3 regions of the Paenibacillus sp. NMA1017 genome follow, and region 2 is predicted to be linked to each of the others. Evidence: riboswitches for the same ligand, from Rfam matches in the RefSeq annotation. Region 2 holds a riboswitch; each other region holds the start of a gene.

Region 1 (6,324 bases), on a different contig from region 2:
TTGGCGTCCAATCAGCTGAGGGGAAAGCATGAAAAAGGCATTTTGTGCTTGAGCCATGATAGGATTTTGAATCGTTGTAATCCCCAATGTATGCGCCAGCTCCGTGTTATCGAAACCAACAATCGCCAGATCCCCCGGTACATTCAGCCGTTGTCTGCGTGCTTCACAGAGAATGCCCACTGCTACATAATCGTTAGCACATAAAATAGCCTCTGGGAATTCGTTCCGACGCTGTAACAAATCCCTTACGACCTGTTCGCCATCACGGATATTATAAATAGAAGAGTGATTCCAGTGTTGCAACACTGGCAGATTGTGCTCACTCATGATCTGTTCATAGGCTCGTTGTCTGCTATGGGTATTGATGCTGCTCGGACGGCCAAAAGCATTGGCTATGCGAGTATAGCCTTTTTGTATCAAATGCTTGAGCGCTAACATATATCCTTCATACTGATCCATAGCAACGGAGCGAATATCGGTATGCTCCATTCGTTGCCACGACACGATCGGGCCATATTTGCAATAGGTACTCAAAAAATTAGTATCATTCACACAGGAAATGATGACCAGCGCATCGACTCTTTTTCTTTTTAAGTCCTCAAAGGCTTGAAGCTCTTTCTTTTTGTCTTCTCCTGAAGTATAAATAATGGTTTGAAATTCATATTGGCCCGCTACTTCTACAAAGCTGTCCAGAAAAGCGAGAACAATTTCATTAATAGTTGAAGTAATGATACCGATCTGAAGCGTCTGACCCTTGGATAGAGAAATGGCATTCCGATTAGGAACATAATCTAATTCCTGCATGATTTTCAAAATCTTAGTTCTTGTTTCGTGACTGACATGGGGGGACTGATTTAATACTCTGGATACCGTAGCTTTGGAAAAGCCCGCCAGTTTTGCAATTTGATCAAGATTCGACATGGTGCTTCTCCTCACATAAGAAAAAAATACTTGACATGAAACGCGTTTCAACGATTAGGATGCTTATGAAGGCATTACGTTTATTTTAAAGCATCCGTCAATGCATTTCAAAGGAGAACGGTTACCGTTAGGTATTGATTCACATTTGCAGCACTTGATGGGATTACTTGGCCAAAGTAAAAATCTTAAATATGGAAAGAGGTTCTTATACCATGACGAAGGCGCTAAAAGGATTTCCGAAAAACTTCTTGTGGGGCGGGGCAACTGCAGCCAACCAATTGGAAGGTGCTTTTGACGTAGATGGAAAAGGATTGTCCAGTGCGGACATGATTGCCTATGTACCCAAAGCGGAACGTAAGAACGATCACGCTATAGAGATTTCGTCCGAGCGACTCGAAGACATTTTGGCAGGCAAAGTCAATGCCCGTTTTCCAAAACGTGAAGGTGTGGACTTTTACCACCACTACAAAGAAGATATTGCATTGTTCGCTGAAATGGGCTTTAAGGTATTTCGTATGTCCATTCACTGGGCGCGGATTTTCCCGAATGGGTATGATGCCGAGCCGAATGAAGCAGGATTGCAATTCTACGACAATGTATTTGATGAGTTGCGCAAGTATAATATTGAGCCCTTGGTAACATTGTCACATTATGAAACACCGCTAGGTCTGACTCAGAAGTATAATGGCTGGCTGGGACGCGAAGTCATACAGCATTACGTCAATTATGCCGAAACGGTGTTTACACGCTATAAAGATAAAGTGAAATACTGGCTGACCTTTAATGAAATCAATGTAATGACCATGAGCCCATTTACCGGTGGCGGTGTGGTTATTGACCGTGTAGAAAACAAACAACAAGCGATATATCAAGCATTGCATCATCAATTTGTAGCTAGTGCACTGGCGACCAAACGAGGACATGAGATCATCCCGGGCGCTCAGATCGGCTGTATGCTGGCACGTATTGAAAGCTATCCACATACGTGTAACCCAGAGGATATACTGAAAGCCCAGCATGAAAATCAAATGAACCTGTTCTTTACGGATGTGCATGCTCGTGGGGAATATTCCAACTACATGAACCGTTATTTTGAAGAAAATAATATTGTGATACACACAGAGCCCGGCGATGCCGAAATTTTGAAAAATAACACGGTCGATTTTATCTCATTCAGCTACTATATGACCTTGACCGTATCTGCAGGTCCAGAAGGCGAGAAAGCAGCAGGAAACCTGATTGGCGGCGTGAAAAATCCGTATCTGCAGTCCTCCGACTGGGGATGGCAGATCGATCCGATCGGCCTGCGTGTTACGCTGAATACGTTTTATGACCGCTATCAAAAGCCGCTGTTCATCGTGGAAAATGGCCTAGGTGCTTATGATAAGGTAGAAGAAGACGGCTCGGTGCATGACACATATCGTATTGATTACTTGCGTCAGCATATTGCCCAAATGAAGGAAGCGATTGCCGACGGTGTTGATCTGATTGGTTACACCAGTTGGGGCCCTATCGACCTTGTGAGCATGTCTACTTCCGAAATGTCCAAGCGCTACGGATTTATTTACGTTGATCTGGATGATGACGGTAACGGAACGCTCAAACGCTCCAAAAAGGACTCTTTTAACTGGTATAAAAATGTGATAGCAACCAATGGTGAAGAATTGTAATTCCATATCATCTCGGGCGGGTATAGCAGAGGACATCCTAAGATGCAATCTGCTGTACCCGCTTTTTTGATAGACACAATAATATTTCAAAGGGCTTCACAAACTTTTCACTTGTAATAAGCTGAAAGTTTTCTGTATAATGAATAAAAATTTCATATGTCTGGTTGATGTTTGCGGGAGATGGAACGAAAGTTCCGACCGAAGGGGCAAAACTCTCAGGTGCTTAGGCTGATTACAGCAACAAGCGGGGACCGTAAACGGACAGAACTCTGGAGAGACCCTTAATTGGGCGCCGAAGGTGCACCGCAGAGAACATCTGCTTAAACTCTCAGGCAAAAGGACAGAGACGCGAATAACCTGTGACAGGGAATGCCCTAGGCTTTTTTATGAGCTATTAGAGGCGGAAATCTGCACAAGATGGTTGTATTTTTTCGTGCCTTTAACCTCTCCAGGAGTCGAATCAGCGGATTTGACTCTTTTTTGTTTTCTAATATGCTGGAGGAGCGGGTTGAAATGAATTTGGTACATGTGTTAGAAGCGATTAGTAGCTGGATATGGGGGGCGCCTCTCATCATTCTTGTCATGGGAACGGGGTTGTGGCTGACCATACGTTTGAAGATGCTGCAGGTATTCCGCCTGCCCCTGGCGATCAAGCTGATCGGTAAGGCCCCGAATGAAGGCAGCGGGGATGTAAGTAGTTTTGCGGCTTTAAGTACGGCGCTTGCGGCTACAGTTGGCACAGGAAGTATTGTCGGCGTAGCGACAGCTATTAAGCTGGGCGGGCCGGGTGCCTTGTTCTGGATGGTCGTTGCAGCCTTTTTTGGGATGGCGACGAAATATGCGGAAGGTGTACTTGCGGTAAAATACCGGGTGAAAGATCGGAATGGACAATTTTCCGGCGGCCCGATGTATTATATTGAGAAAGGTCTTGGACGCCGTTTTAAACCACTGGCGATGCTGTTTGCTTTTTCGGGCATGCTGGTAGCGTTGTTCGGGATTGGAACGTTTCCGCAGGTCAAAGCGATTGTATCTTCGACCGAAAACAGCTTTGGCGTTCCGCCCATTGTAACGGCACTGATTATTGCGATCCTTACAGGACTTGTTACTATTGGAGGACTTAAAAGCATTGCCAAGGTATCGACGAAGGTCGTTCCTTTTAAAACAGGCTTGTACGTACTGATCTGTCTCATCGTACTGATTCGGTTTGCTGACCAGCTTCCTGCCGCAATCGCGCTGGTGCTTCATTCGGCATTTTCAACTACATCTGCAACGGGCGGATTTGCCGGAGCTACGATTATGCTGGCGATGCGAAGTGGGGTAGCCAGAGGTATTTTTGCCAATGAGGCCGGATTGGGAAGCGCACCGATTGCAGCCGCAGCTGCCAAAACCAAATGGCCTGCGGAGCAAGGGCTAATTTCCATGACAGGCGTGTTTATTGATACGATGGTTATTTGTGTGATGACTGGGTTGACGCTGCTGGTTAGCGGTGTGTGGAGCGGGCCTACCGATGCAGGCCTGATGACTCAGCAAGCATTTTCCAGTGCATTCCCGCTGGGGGCGGAGCTGCTCACCATCATTCTGATTATGTTCGCGTTCACCACCATGCTCGGCTGGAACTATTACGGGGAACGTTGTGTTGAATATTTGCTTGGGGTCAAGTGGATTAAACCTTACCGTTATCTATTCATCTTACTGGTTGCCGGGGGCGCGTTCATTAAACTGGATGCGATTTGGCTGCTGGCAGATATCTTTAACGCAATGATGGCTTTCCCGAACCTGATTGCACTGCTTGGCTTATCGGGAATCGTAGTTGCAGAAACCCGAACCTATATGGATTCTCTGAATTCTAGTAAGAAAAAGGGCATTCTTGCAGGTGCCGGTGTAGGGGCAGCTATTCAAGTAGAAGAAAAGGGGCAAACGGTTAATTTATAAATTCTAAAAGGGAGTGTCTTCAGCCATCATAGGCTTGAGGACACTCCCTTTTGAATGTTATAACGATGCGCGCAAAATTGCTAAAATATCTTCTTGATTCAGCTTTTTATAATTACCGAAGCCTCCGTATTCCATTTCACGGGCTGCAATGTTTGCGATTTTTTCCAGTTGCTCATCATTAATATTGTAATCGGCCAGGGTGGAAGGGGCACCGAGACTTGTCCAGAATGCACTAAGACGGTCAATACCTTCCAAGGCGATTTCTCTATCTGTTTTACCTACGGTGTCTAAGTCAAACATGCTGAGCATCAGCCGCTTCATACGTGCAGCATCCTGATCCACTGTATGTCTCATCCAGTTGGGGAACAGGATCGCCAGACCACCAGCATGAGGAATATCATATACAGCAGATAATGCATGTTCAATCGTATGCGAAGCCCAGTCCCCGAAGTAGCCCATTTGCAGTGTTCCGTTAAGAGCAATCGTTCCGGCATATAAAATCGTTTCACGATGCTCGTAGTTGTGCAAATCCCCCAGCAGCTTAGGTGCAGTTTCGATCACGGTTTGCAACACAGAAAAGCACATGCGATCTTGCAACGGTGTATTTTTAACATTGTGAAAATACTGTTCAAACACATGGCTCATCATATCCACCATACCATATACCGTCTGATCACGTGGCACAGAGAAGGTGTTTTTTGGATCCAGAATGGAGAATTTCGGATGCGTCACCGCGCTGCCCCATACGTATTTTTCGTTTGTTTCCCAGTTGGTGATAACAGAATCTGGATCCATTTCTGAACCGGTGGCGGCGAGTGTGAGGATGGTACCGAATGGCAGAGCCTGGGTTGGCATGTGCTTTTTGTTGATAATATCCCACACATCGCCGTCATATTCAGCCCCTGCTGCGATGGCTTTGGTACAATCAATAACGCTTCCGCCGCCTACTGCAAGTAAGAAGTCGATTTTTTCGTTTCGGCAAATGTCGATGCCCTTCTTAACGGTGGACAAGCGCGGATTCGGTTCTACGCCCGACAATTCATGAATGTTGAGATGTAGCGGCTCTAGCGCGTTTAATACCTGGTCATACAGACCATTTCGTTTGACACTTCCGCCTCCATATATCAGCAAAATATTTTTGCCGTAATTCAACAGCTCCTGCTGCAGTTCTTCAATTTGATTGTCTCCAAAAATTAATTTGGTAGGGTTATAATATGTGAATTTGTTCATCTGGAAAGTACCCCTCAGTTCATAGTTCATGTTCAAATCGTAAACCGCTTATCCTGATTGCCTGTTGGATACCTGACTTCATCATGTAAGCTATTTGAAATGACGATTGACCATTATACATGAAATGAATAAGGGAATTCAAGTAAATCTAATCTTTGACCGCTCCAGCGGCAAGATCGGAAATAAACTGGCGGCTAATGAAAAGAAACAAAATAATAAGTGGCAGTACAGCAAGCAGGGTGCCCGCAATGACCATCGCATAATCCGTATTGTAAATCCCGTTCAATTGTGACAGTGCAATCTGGAGCGTGAATTTACGCTCATCCGTTAAGACGATTAGCGGCCATAAATAATCATTCCAGGCTCCTATAAAGGTAAACGCGCCGAGAAAAGCGAACGCTGGACGTAGAATTGGCAGTGCTACATTCAAGTACAGTCGAAAAAAGCTGCATCCGTCCATCCGTCCAGCATCCAGCAGCTCCTTGGGAATGGATTCTTCCGCATATTGACGAATCCAGAAAATGCCGAAGGCATTTACCATCCCCGGGATAATAAGCGCTTTGAACGTACC
Region 2 (6,324 bases):
CGTCGCTCACCACGTGCTTCGTGGTATGAGCGAATCATCATCAGCCCGGTCCATTCGCCATGGGCGCCCGCAGCGGGCTGAAGCGTGACGGCATCCATGCCCGTTAACGCAGCCAAATCATTTTGGAGCGTATGTAGTAGCTCCATGGCACCCTGGATGCTATCCTCGGGCTGGTATGGATGGATTTTGGCGAAGCCTGTATATCGGGCGATATCTTCATTCACCTTCGGATTGTATTTCATCGTACAGGAGCCGAGCGGATAAAATCCGTTGTCCACGCCAAAATTGCGCCGGGACAAGGCGGTATAATGCCGAATAACGTCTACTTCGTATACCTCGGGTAATGCCGCAGGTTCGCTGCGCAGCGCATAATCTGGCAAAAGCTCTGCCACCGGGCGACGGGGAACGTCGCACTCGGGAAGGGAATAGGCGATGCGACCCGGACGGCTCAATTCAAAAATGAGCGCTTGATCGTGTTCCTTCAACAGCCCTTGTTTCTGATCCTGTCCGGTGTGTGTCATAGCAATCCCCCCAAGGTGTGTACAAATTGGTCGATCTCTTCTTTGGTTCTTTGCTCCGTCACGGCAATCAACATGTGACCAGCAAGTTCCTCATAGTCCCGGCCCAAATCGTAGCCAGCGATAAATCCAGCACCTAGCAGCTCGGCCTGGAGTTTGCTCATATCCGTACCCTTAGGCAGTCTAATGGCAAATTCATTAAAGGTCGGTGCGTTAAACGAGGCAGTTACGCCCTTCAAGCTCAGCAATTGTTCTAAAGCATAACGGCTTTTATGCAAATTTAGCTCGGCTACTTCCTGAATCCCCTGTCTACCCATGACAGACAAGTATACAGATGCAGATAAAGCTAGCAACGCTTGATTGGAACAAATGTTAGAGGTGGCCTTTTCGCGGCGGATATGCTGTTCCCGCGCTTGCAAGGTCAGCACGAAGCCGCGTTTACCGTTGCGGTCTGTGGTCTGACCCACAATACGGCCGGGGATACGGCGCATATGTGCCTGAGAAACGGCAAAGTATCCACAAGTCGGACCGCCGAGAGAAGAGGAAATGCCAAGTGGCTGCGCGTCCCCTACCACAATATCCGCGCCCTGTTTGCCGGGTGTCTCCAGCAAGCCAAGTGCCAGTGGGTTGGCACTGACGACCAAAAGACCTTTGTGCGCATGGATGAGGTCAGCCATCGGCTTTAAATTTTCCACGGCTCCGAAAAAGTTGGGGCTTTGGACCAAAACAGCCGCGGTCTGTTCCGATACGGCCGCCGCTAACGCATCAGCATCCGTTACGCCGTCCGAACAGCCAATCTCTACGATGTCCAAATCCAATCCGCGTGCATAGGCTGCCAATACCTGGCGTGCCTCTGGATGGACGGACCTCGATACGATAAGCTGTTTACGGCGGGTAGCTGCGGCGGACAGTGAGCCCGCTTCCGCTAGTGCAGTCGCTCCGTCGTACATGCTGGCATTAGCTACAGCCATGCCCGTCAATTCGCAAATATACGACTGAAATTCGAAAATCGCTTGTAGCTCGCCTTGGCTTACTTCCGGTTGATAGGGGGTGTAGGCTGTGTAAAATTCCGAGCGTGAAGTGATGTGCTGGATGACGGACGGAATATGATGATCATAAATTCCTGCGCCAAGGAAGCTGGCATGTGTGTCTGTATTGGCATTGTGTCCGGCCAGCTCGGCCAAGTGGCGGGTTAAGGCTTTCTCATCGAGTCGAGAAGAAAGAGGGAGTTCCCCTTGATATCGAATGGCCTCTGGAATGTCACTGAATAATTCATCAATGGATGATACACCGACCACACGCAGCATTTCGGTTTGATCCTGTTCAGTCATAGGGAGATAACGATGCTGCTTCATAGGTTCTGGCTCCTTTCGAAAAGCAAAATTTAATCGTAAATGAGCTAATAAAAAGCGTGAGATGGAGAAACCCGGAAGTTCATATATGACATGTATGCTTTATGGAAATGAAGAGAGTTTAAAATCAGCGTGGGCGTTTATAAAAGGGTGCTGCCACCACCTCGGCACGTAGGCGTTTGCCACGAATCTCAACCTCCAACGGTGTGGAGAGGGTGCTAAAACGACTGTCCACCAAGGCGAGGCCCAAATTACGCTTCAAGGTGGGCGACTGAGTCCCCGTTGTGACCTCACCGATGTGTTGACCTTCTGCGAATACCGGATAATGGGCGCGTGGGATACCGCGGTCCATCATTTCCAGCCCGATCAATTTACGAGGAATCCCTTGTTCTTTTTGACGCTGAAGTGCTTCTCTACCGATAAAATCTCCTTTATTCAGCTTGACGAAGAAACCCAGACCGGCTTCGAGTGGTGAAATCGTGGCAGATAACTCCTGTCCGTACAGCGGCAACCGAGCCTCAAAGCGTAGTGTATCCCGGGCACCAAGTCCAGCGGGAACCAGCCCATACGACTCACCGGAACGAAGCAAACCCTCCCATACGGCTGGTGCTTCCGCAGCAGGTACATAAAATTCAAAACCGTCTTCGCCCGTATATCCGGTTCGTGAGACGAGAGCTTTTGCTCCGAACAATGGCACGTCCTCATGGAAGCGGAAAGATGCCAGATTCGTAATATCCGTATCTGCCACGGCTGCGGCAATACGTGCTGCTTCCGGTCCCTGCAACGCCAGCAATGCTATCGCATCAGACACATTCTCCATGTGAACGGATGCAGGTACATGACGAAGTAACCAATCCCAATCCTTATCAATGTTAGAGGCGTTCACAACGAGCATGTAGCGCTCCGGTCCTTTGCAGTAAACAAGCAGGTCGTCTACTACACCTCCATCGGGGTAACAAAGGAGTGAATATTGTGCCTGACCTGGTTCCAACTGGCTGACATCATTCGTGGTCACCCTTTGTAGAAAAGCCTCGGCCTCTTTGCCTTCAACCAAAAACTCACCCATATGCGATACATCGAATAAACCCGCACGTTGCCGGACGGCCTCATGCTCCTTTTGAATGCCGCTAAACTGAACGGGGAGCTCCCAGCCGCCAAAGTCAATACAACGAACCCCAGACTGCGTCCCGTAGGACAAATATAGCGGTGTTCTTCGCAAATTAGTCATTTTTCCACTCCTATCCGGTGTGATCGGCTAAACAAAAAAGACAGGCCGAAAAAGACGTATAGACGGCAGTCTACACTCTTTTTTCAGCTCTGTCCTTGATACCAGAAAGTTACCCCGGTATGTACCGGGTTTCCCCTTGGGTGATCCGCTCCAATAGCGAATGCTCTCCAGAGATGCGTCCGGCAGAGGTCCTTTTGCCTGAGAGATTCACCTGCAATGCAGGTTTACTCCTTCGGCGCTACCTTCGGGATCAACGGTATATTACCTGGCTTTGCAGATAATAACTTGATCCGATTCGCGTGCACAACTGTCTCACAAGCGGCAACAGCTATGCGAATCTTTTTGGCAGTCTCTCCCTCCGCGTTCATCCGCGTTTGCAGTTGTCGGGGTGTTTCCCAAAGCATTTGCTATAAACCATTAATACGCAAATTCATTCAAAATGTCAATAAAAATGTCATCAAAAACAATAGAAAAAACATTTAATATATAAATAAGGATATGTAAGCGTTTGTTATAAGCCATTATATTTTTATATAGTACGCTATATGAGGTGATATGAAGTATTTTTGTTAGTATTATTGACATGAGTGTTCTTGTTGTCATAATCTTAATCTGTCTAATACAGGTGAGCAAAAGCGATTTTATTCATATGGAAGTGAGGGGAACAGGATGGGTGAAGTAAAGCAGCAACTTTGGTATACAGACGAACATGAGTGGGTTCAGCGGACAGAGAATGGAACGGTGCGGATTGGTATTACAGACTTTGCACAGCATCAACTGGGTGATATTGTTTTTGTAGAATTACCTGAGGCGGGAGTAACGATTGAGCAGGGAGCGGAGATCGGTACGATTGAATCGGTGAAGACGGTATCCGACCTTTTTGCTCCGGTGACGGGAACCATATTAAAAGTGAATGAAGCGCTGAAAAGTACGCCTGAGCTAGTGAATGAATCTCCCTATGAAAAAGGTTGGATGATCGAAGTAGAGATGGATAAAGATGTGGAGGAAGCATTGGGCAAGCTACTGTCTGCGGATCAGTATGAGCAGTTGATTTCGGAGTAATAAATGGAGCAATGCAGCATGAAATAACAGCGTGTTATTCGGATGTTATATTGATTTTTAATTGAAAAAGAGCATCGTTAGTTTGCTCGATTTTTGTATAAAATGGTCGCTATGATTTGACGTAGCGGCTATTTTTTTGTCTTTTTTTGAAAACGTAATTACGTGTTTTATTCTGATGTAGAGGGTTGTCCCCATATAAGAATCATACATAATCCAGCACGGTTTTTCGACTAATTTCTATAGCTATAGGTCATATTAAGAAGAATTATGCAGGTATAATACCTTCCCGGATAATTTAAATTTAAATGTTGTCATCAACATTCATGACGAAAGTACGTTTTCATTTCGTTGATGAAGACAGCGCTGTCATTTAGTATGAATTTTAAGAAAAGGTAGTGATGCTTACCTACAAGGAGGATTTGAATATGAGTACATTGGACGCAAAGTCAAGTTCAAAAGGAGGCACTCGTGTCGCCGTACAGCGTTTTGGCCGTTTTCTTAGCGGTATGGTTATGCCCAATATGGGAGCCTTTATTGCGTGGGGGTTGATTACGGCACTCTTTATTCCGACCGGATGGTTCCCGAACGAGGGTTTTGCACAATTGGTTGACCCGATGAAAAATTATTTGTTGCCGCTGCTGATCGGTTATACAGGGGGCACGATGATTCACGGACAGCGTGGCGGTGTGATCGGTGCCATTATGACGATGGGTGTCATAGTGGGGGCCGATATCCCGATGTTCCTAGGCGCGATGGTAGCTGGTCCGCTGGCTGCGTGGATATTGAAGAAGTTCGACAAGGCCATTGAAGGCAAAGTCAGATCAGGCTTTGAAATGCTGGTCAATAATTTTTCGGCCGGGATTATCGGTGCCATTCTAGCACTGCTTGCCCATGTGGCGATCGGCCCGGTTGTACAAATGATCAGTCAAGTGTTGTCGGCAGGGGTACAGTTCCTCGTGAACGCAGGGCTATTGCCGCTTGTCAACCTCATTATTGAGCCCGGAAAAGTATTGTTTCTAAACAACGCGCTGAATCACGGAGTATTAAGTCCGATTGCGTTGGAGGAAGCTGCAAGAACAGGGAAATCCGTACTGTTCATGCTTGAATCGAATCCTGGGCCGGGGCTCGGTATTTTGCTGGCCTACTGTCTGTTCGGTAAAGGTTCTGCGAAGTCGTCGGCTCCTGGAGCGGTCATTATTCATTTTTTCGGCGGGATTCATGAAATTTATTTCCCTTATATTTTGATGAAGCCGATTCTGATTCTTGCAGCTATAGCTGGGGGCGTTGTGGGGACCTTCTGTTTCATGTTGACAGGTGCCGGACTGGTTGCTGCTCCTTCACCGGGCAGCATCATCGCCTATTTTCTAATGACGCCAAAAGGCGGATATTTGCCAATGCTGAGCGGGGTAATCGCTGCTGCGGTCGTATCCTTTGCTGTAGCCGCAGTGTTACTCAAGACTGGTAAGCAACAAGAAGAGGGGCTGGAGGAAGCTGCATCCCGCCTGCAAGATATGAAAAATCAAAGCAAGAGTGCAAGTGCTAACGCCACTGTAATGGAAGATAACCACGAGTCTGATCGTGCTGCCGAGATTGTCGCAGATCGAACACTCAAGGATAAATCCGAAGTGAACAAGATTGTCTTTTCCTGTGATGCAGGTATGGGTTCAAGTGCTATGGGAGCCTCAATTTTACGCAAAAAAATGAAGCAGGCGGGTGTAGGCGTGACAGTTACGAATACGGCAATCAGTGAAATTCCACAGGATGCGGATATTGTCATTACGCAAAAAACGTTGACAGACCGGGCTAAAACAGTAGCTCCGAATGCTGAGCACATTTCCATTGACAATTTTCTGAAGAGCCCTGAATACGAAGCGCTGGTTGAACGTCTGCAATCCGATTCTTAATCCCCGTCGTAGTCAGGCAGACTGTATGCAGTGTACGTCTCCTGCTGGAGGGATGAGCTTGGGAAGGAACGGTATGCGCTTATGAATATTACGAAACGACAACGTGACATCGTGGAATATCTTCTGGAGCAGTCCAAAGAGGTTACGGCCGGGGAAATTGCCACGAAGATCAATGTCAGCACAAGGACGGTTCATCGGGAACTGGGCGCAGTCGAGCATTGGCTGGCAGCTCATGAGGTGAAGCTGGAGAAAAAGTCAGG
Region 3 (6,324 bases), on a different contig from region 2:
CGGCACGGTAAACGGTGTGAACTTATTGGGTAGAAAAACCATTGATTTAATGCGTACAAATCATCTGAATACAGCTCAACTATCGGATTTCACCAATTCATACCATACAGGTTATGGCTATGGACTTGGTGTGCGCACGTTAATGGATAAAGCAGCTGGGCATGCAAACAGCTCGATTGGAGAATTTGGCTGGACGGGAATGGCAGGCACCTGGATTTCTATAGATCCAAGCGAACAATTCTCCGTCGTTTATATGCATCAGCTGGCCCCTAGTATGGAGGAATACCATCATTTGAGAGTTCGCGCAGCAGCTTATAGCTGTTTGTAAATGCGAGCTTGTGGATCTGTTGAGAAAAAACTCTTCACTATGCCTCTGAAGCTACACAAATTGTAATGTCTAATCTTTATCAGAAACGATCTAGTTAATAAGGACCAAATTTCCTTCGAAGCCTAAACTATTCTTTTCCATATGACGACATAAAACGTAGGTGTAAGGATTTTGCGAAATCCTTAATTTAAGTTTTGAAATGGGAGGGAATTAGATTTTGAAGAATAGATGGTCCGGTTTTCTGACGTTGGTCATCCTGATCTCAAGTTTTACATCATATGCAGGGTTTGCATTTGCTGCGGATGCGGTGCTTTCCAAGATTGTCCTTTCCTCTAACGAGGTAACTTTGCAACAGGGAGATACGGCTGCGTTGACGGCTACTGCTGTTTTTAGCGATGGGACAACCTCGAATGTAACCGTAAGCACGGATTGGAAAAGTGATAATACAGCTATTGCTACTGTGTATAATGGTACAGTTTCGGCCAAGGCTGAAGGGGAAGCCACCGTGGTTGCGACCTATAAAGAGAAGGTGCAATCGGTTCAGGTACATGTAACGAAAAAGGTTAAGGCGCTGACATCCAGTGTACAAAGCCTGAACTTGCGTTCAAGCGGTACAGGACAGGTTGATTTGACAGCGACATACAGTGATAACACAACAGCTCAGGTTTCGGGTGATGCTACCTGGACCTCGGATAATCAAAAGGTAGCCACAGTAGTAAACGGATTGGTTACCGCTCAGGGAGCAGGTACAGCCAATATTAAGGCCGTATATGGTCAACAGACCGTAACCATTGCTGTGCAGGTGGAGCAGGTTAAACGTCTCGATGTCAGTTCATCAGAGGTTTCTCTTTTACTGAAGGATACCGAGAAGGTTAAACTGACGGCGACGTTCCCTGATGGATCGGTACAGGACGTGACAGAGTCCGCTGAGTGGAGCTCCAGCAATGCAGCTGTGGCGGATGTACTGAAAGGTACCATTACCGGCTATAGCGCGGGAAAGGCGACAATTACAGGTAAATATGGCACGATGTCCGCTACAATTTCGGTGGATGTCGATCAAACGAATAAGCTGAAAGCCAGCGAATCCAATATTTTTCTCCGTCTGGATGAATCTAAAAAAATACAAGTTTCTGCCGTTTACCCGGATGGGACGGTAACGGATATCACAGATAAGGCTACTTGGACATCAAGCGATGAGAAGATTGCGACTGTGAATAAGGGAACGATTATGGCCATTGGAGCGGGTTCGGCTACGGTGACAGCTAAGTATGGAGATAAGACCGTTTCGATCAAGACAGATGTCGAAACCTCCAGATATCTGGATTTGAGTGAGGACAAGCTGAGCCTGAATGCTAAGGAATCCAAAAAGCTCAAGCTGACCGCAACGTATGTAACAGGTACGGAAGAAGATATCACAAGTAAGGCAGAGTGGAAGTCCAGCAATGAAGATATCGCTTTTGTCAGTGCGGGAGAAGTCACAGGTTATAAAACAGGTGAGGCTACGATCACCGCTTCTTATGGTGGCAAAACAGTTACAGCTACAGTTTCCGTAAATGTACCCGGTGATCTGTCTCTGTCCTCCAAAACGGCAACGATTGATATTGATGAGGACTATACTGCAACTTTGACGGCTACTTATGCGGATGGGCGTAAGGAAGATGTAACACAGGATGCAGAATGGGCTTCAAGCGCGGAAGATATTGCCTCTGTGTCCAAAGGAACGATTACGGGTAAATCCGCTGGTAAAGCGGTTATTACAGCGACCTATAATGGCAAAAAACTGACGATTAACGTACAAGTAGGCCTTGTAGACCGTCTGGAAACAGACTCGCGCGTAATTGCGCTTGGTGCTCAGGAAACGAAGCAGCTGAAAGTAACAGGCGTTAAGAGTGGCGGTACAAAAACAGATGTAACCAAGGACGCCACCTGGACAACTAGTAATGTAAAAGTGGTTGAAGTTAGCGAAGGTTTGATCAAAGCAAATGGTAGCGGTAAGGCAACTGTGACTGCTTCATATGGCAAGCAAAACATTACGTTTACGGTAGAAGTGGACGTAGCGCAAAAGATTGAAGCGGATGCAATCGCGCTATCGCTCAAATCTGGAGATCAAAAAACCATCGCGATTGTGGTTAAATCGAGTGATGGTAAAGAAAAGGACGTTACGACCCAAGCTGAATGGAAAACGTCTAATTATAAGGTAGCCACTGTTAAAAAGGGTCAGGTTACCGCGGTTAGCTACGGTAAAGCTAACATTCAGGCGAAGTTTGGCGGGAAGATAATCAGCGTACCTGTAGACGTTGATACGCTTAAATATTTGCAAACAGACGAAGTCGCATTGAATTTGAAGGCAGGACAGTTGGCTAAGGTAACGGCTACAGCCACGTATAAGGATGAGTCGGAGAAGGATGTTTCCAAACCGGCTGTCTGGTCCTCGTCCAGAATTATTGTTGCGACCGTCAAAGACGGTAACATTAAGGCACAGGGCAAGGGCAAAGCAGTAATTACTGTGAAATATGCAGGTAAAATGACGAAGGTACAGGTGACCGTTCAGTAAAAAAGAGAGCAAGCATACGTCCAAGGACGATATGCTTGCTCTTTTATTTTAAGGAGGCTACCGCTTATAAATTATGACTTATCCTTCTTGGTCGGTGTGTTGCGTGTAAGTGATTCGGTCAAACGCTTGCCAGTCGGCGTCTGGGCCAACCCGCCTTTGGCGGTCTCGCGATGCTTCGACGGCATCGCACTGCCGACTTCAAGCATTACGTCAATGACTTCGTCAGACGGAATAGCGCTGCGCACACCCGCCAAAGCCATGTCCGCTGCGGCAAGCGCAGTCACGGCTCCCAGCCCGTTGCGCACAATGCACGGGATCTCCACGAGTCCGGCGACGGGGTCGCAAATCAGGCCGAGCGTGTTCTTAAGAGCGAGGCCCACGGCGTGAACAGCCTGTTCAGGCGTACCACCGCGCAGCTCGACCATAGCGCCAGCGGCCATCCCGATAGCTGAGCCAATCTCAGCCTGACAGCCTCCCTCCGCGCCAGAAATGAAGGAGTTGTTGGCGATCACGTAGCCAATGGCTCCAGCGGCGAACAGGCCGTTCACCATATGCTCATCATCCCAGCCGAACCGCTCCTGTGCACTGATGAACACACCAGGGATAACCCCACATGAGCCTGCGGTAGGCGTGGCGACAATGCGCCCCATGGACGCATTAACCTCCGACACGGAGAGCGCATAAGCCATGGCGAGGGCGGAGGCATCACCGGAGCAGGTTTCCCCTGACCGCAGATACTCGGCCAGACGCTTGCCGTCGCCGCCCGTCAATCCACTGCGGGATACGGTGTCTTGTGTCTGACCGCGATGAACGGCTTCCTTCATGACTTCATAATAATCAGACATTTGGCGGAAGATTTCTTCCTCCGTTGTATTCGTCTCTTGTACCTGCTCTTGAATCATCAAACGGCCAATCGTGGTGGATTCTTCAGCGCATAAAGCGCTGATTTCATGCAGATGGCTAAACCTCATCGGATTCAGCTCCTTTTTTCAAATTAATCATCTTAATTTCATACATATGAGGTAAAGAACGCAGTTCTGCAATCAGTTCAGCTGGAGCAGAACTGTCCGTTTCAATGGCGGTGAGTGCTTCACCATCCCGGCCTTTGCGATCTACGTGCATATAGGCAATGTTAATGTGGGCCGCGCCTAGCGCTGAAGTTATCGCGCCCAATGTACCGGGCTTATCCGAGTGGAGAAGCACCAGCGTAGGCAGCTCTCCGGTCAGATTGACCCGGAATTCGTTGAGCTGTTGGACATGGATGCTGCCGCCGCCGATGGAGGAGCCCAGCAGTGTGCGCTGATCCTCGCCCTTCCACAACTCGAAACGGACGGTGTTCGGATGAGGCGCGGGTAGTCCGCTGACGGCGAATTCCACGGCCATCCCGGCTTGCTCTGCCCATTGCTCGGCATCGGGAATCCGGTGATCGTCCGTATCGTAATTAAGCAGCCCTGCGATGAGCGCCAGGTCTGTACCGTGTCCTTTATACGTGTCGGCAAAGGAGCCGTACAATGTCATGCGGGCACGGTCAGGCTGCGCCCCAAGCCAGTGCCGTGCAACGCGTGCGAGCCGAACCGCGCCTGCGGTGTGTGAACTGGAAGGTCCGGTCATGGCCGGACCGATAATGGAAAATACATCTTTGAAACGCATGGTGTGGCCCCCTGTATGTTCTAATACCATACTATATGGTATTTCCGCGTCTTTGCGCGGTTATGACGGTTGCTAATGCTGACGCACAATGTGAGCACAAAAAAGGACAGGATAAGGAAGTTTCCCTTATCTCTGTCCTCGTTACCTGAGAGTTTCGTGCGGTGTACTTACCGCCTTACCCCTTGGGTGGCTTGCGCTCTCTCCAGAGTTGCGTCAGATGACGATACATGGACCTGAGAGATTATCCGCCAGCCGGGTGCTGGCGTCTTGCTCCTTCGGTGCCGCCAGAGTGTAGGCTCCCTGGACAGACTCTCCCGTCATCTTCATTCGCGTATACCGTTCTACATGTCTTTCTTAGCGTAATGTATGCCGTGCTCGGTGTCAATCACAGGGTTCAATTTTTACATAAACGAGGATTTTGCAAAAACCCAATAAGCGACTTCCAATGAACAATATATAGATCGAAATGGCCTAGTTCGTCTAGATATTGCGCTTTGGAGCGACTGGAATCGAATTTTGCAAAATCCTGAAACAGGTGCGTTTCCAATAAAAAAGATTAAAATTTACATAATTATGGATAAAACCAGGAAGGAATTAGAAGATTGGCAGCTAATCTGATAAAGGACAAGTATATTTATGGAAATCATAGGAGGGATATTGACGTATGGTAAAAGGCTCACGGTTCACAGGTTCACGCTTAAAAGGGATGCTGCATCTAGCAGCAATCGTATCAATGCTGATCGGGATCTTCGTTCCATTCGGTCAGGTCAAGGCAGAGGGAGCATTGACAGTAGCCGAAGCACTTCAGCGCCAAAGCAGTGGAGGTACGGTGACGGTGGAAGGTTACATCGTCGGACATGCTACCGGATCGAAAACGGCTAACTTTTCTTCTCCGTTTGTGAATGATTTTAACGTACTGATTGCCGACCAGGCTAATGAACGTAGCACTTCTAATCTATTGGATGTACAGCTGACATCCGCGTACAGAGGGCAATTTGGGCTGTCAGGCCATCCTGAGCTGATCGGCAGCAAAATTCGTGTGACGGGTATACTTGGCGCCTACAATAATTTTGGTGGAGTGAAAAGCCCGAGCGCTGTTGAACTGGTGAACGGAAGCGAACCGGGGGAACCTGGTAATCCGGGCGAACCTGAACCTGGCAACCCGGGTCAACCTGGTACTACACTGCCGGATGGAAAAGGCAAAAAGGTGCTGTTCGATAATACGCACGCACAGACCGCTGGTGCAGCAGATTGGGTCATTGAAGGCGCCTTCTCCGACTTTGCCAATGGACTGCGTAATGTAGGCTTTACGGTAGACCAATTGAATCGTCCCATTCCTTTTACTTATGGAGAGCAGGCCATAACATATGACAAGCTGCGCCAATATGATGTGTTCATCATCGGTGAAGCGAATGTTGCCTTTAAGGCATCCGAGCAGGCTGCCCTGCTGCAATACGTGAATAACGGGGGGAGCGTCTTCTTCATCTCCGATCATTATAATGCGGACCGTAACAAAAACCGTTGGGATTCCTCCGAGGTTATGAATGGCTACCGTCGTGGAGCCTATACTAATCCGGCCAAAGGCATGACTGCAGAAGAAGCTGCATCACCGGCGATGCAAGGATTAACAAGCTCCGATTGGCTGGCGACCAACTTTGGCGTTCGTTTCCGTTACAATGCACTGGGCGACGTGAATGCTACCGACATTGTAGCCGCAGATCAATCTTTCGGCATTACCAAGGGTGTGCGCTCGATTGCAATGCATGCAGGATCTACGCTGGCTATTATTGAT

The links. Region 2 has a riboswitch for glycine ahead of gcvT (glycine cleavage system aminomethyltransferase GcvT). Riboswitches for the same ligand answer to the same signal wherever they lie in the genome.
Region 1: it holds a riboswitch for glycine, as region 2 does, so the genes downstream of both, AC5ELV_RS15585 (alanine/glycine:cation symporter family protein) here and gcvT (glycine cleavage system aminomethyltransferase GcvT) in region 2, are expected to answer to the same signal.
Region 3: it holds a riboswitch for glycine, as region 2 does, so the genes downstream of both, sdaAB (L-serine ammonia-lyase, iron-sulfur-dependent subunit beta) here and gcvT (glycine cleavage system aminomethyltransferase GcvT) in region 2, are expected to answer to the same signal.

The regions. Positions count from the first base shown of each region.
Region 1 is NZ_JBZXYR010000005.1:287,385-293,708, forward strand. It holds gene AC5ELV_RS15575 (LacI family DNA-binding transcriptional regulator) at 1-921, opposite strand, end outside; gene AC5ELV_RS15580 (glycoside hydrolase family 1 protein) at 1,134-2,591, shown strand; glycine riboswitch at 2,756-2,832, shown strand; glycine riboswitch at 2,851-2,945, shown strand; gene AC5ELV_RS15585 (alanine/glycine:cation symporter family protein) at 3,105-4,523, shown strand; gene AC5ELV_RS15590 (iron-containing alcohol dehydrogenase) at 4,581-5,753, opposite strand; gene AC5ELV_RS15595 (carbohydrate ABC transporter permease) at 5,902-6,324, opposite strand, start outside.
Region 2 is NZ_JBZXYR010000004.1:331,201-337,524, reverse strand. It holds gene gcvPB (aminomethyl-transferring glycine dehydrogenase subunit GcvPB) at 1-521, opposite strand, end outside; gene gcvPA (aminomethyl-transferring glycine dehydrogenase subunit GcvPA) at 518-1,873, opposite strand; gene gcvT (glycine cleavage system aminomethyltransferase GcvT) at 1,998-3,098, opposite strand; glycine riboswitch at 3,275-3,373, opposite strand; gene gcvH (glycine cleavage system protein GcvH) at 3,768-4,160, shown strand; gene AC5ELV_RS13615 (PTS mannitol transporter subunit IIBC) at 4,586-6,064, shown strand; gene AC5ELV_RS13610 (BglG family transcription antiterminator) at 6,146-6,324, shown strand, end outside.
Region 3 is NZ_JBZXYR010000007.1:12,185-18,508, forward strand. It holds gene AC5ELV_RS17280 (serine hydrolase domain-containing protein) at 1-328, shown strand, start outside; gene AC5ELV_RS17285 (Ig-like domain-containing protein) at 546-2,882, shown strand; gene sdaAA (L-serine ammonia-lyase, iron-sulfur-dependent, subunit alpha) at 2,954-3,853, opposite strand; gene sdaAB (L-serine ammonia-lyase, iron-sulfur-dependent subunit beta) at 3,843-4,532, opposite strand; glycine riboswitch at 4,744-4,859, opposite strand; gene AC5ELV_RS17300 (DUF6359 domain-containing protein) at 5,197-6,324, shown strand, end outside.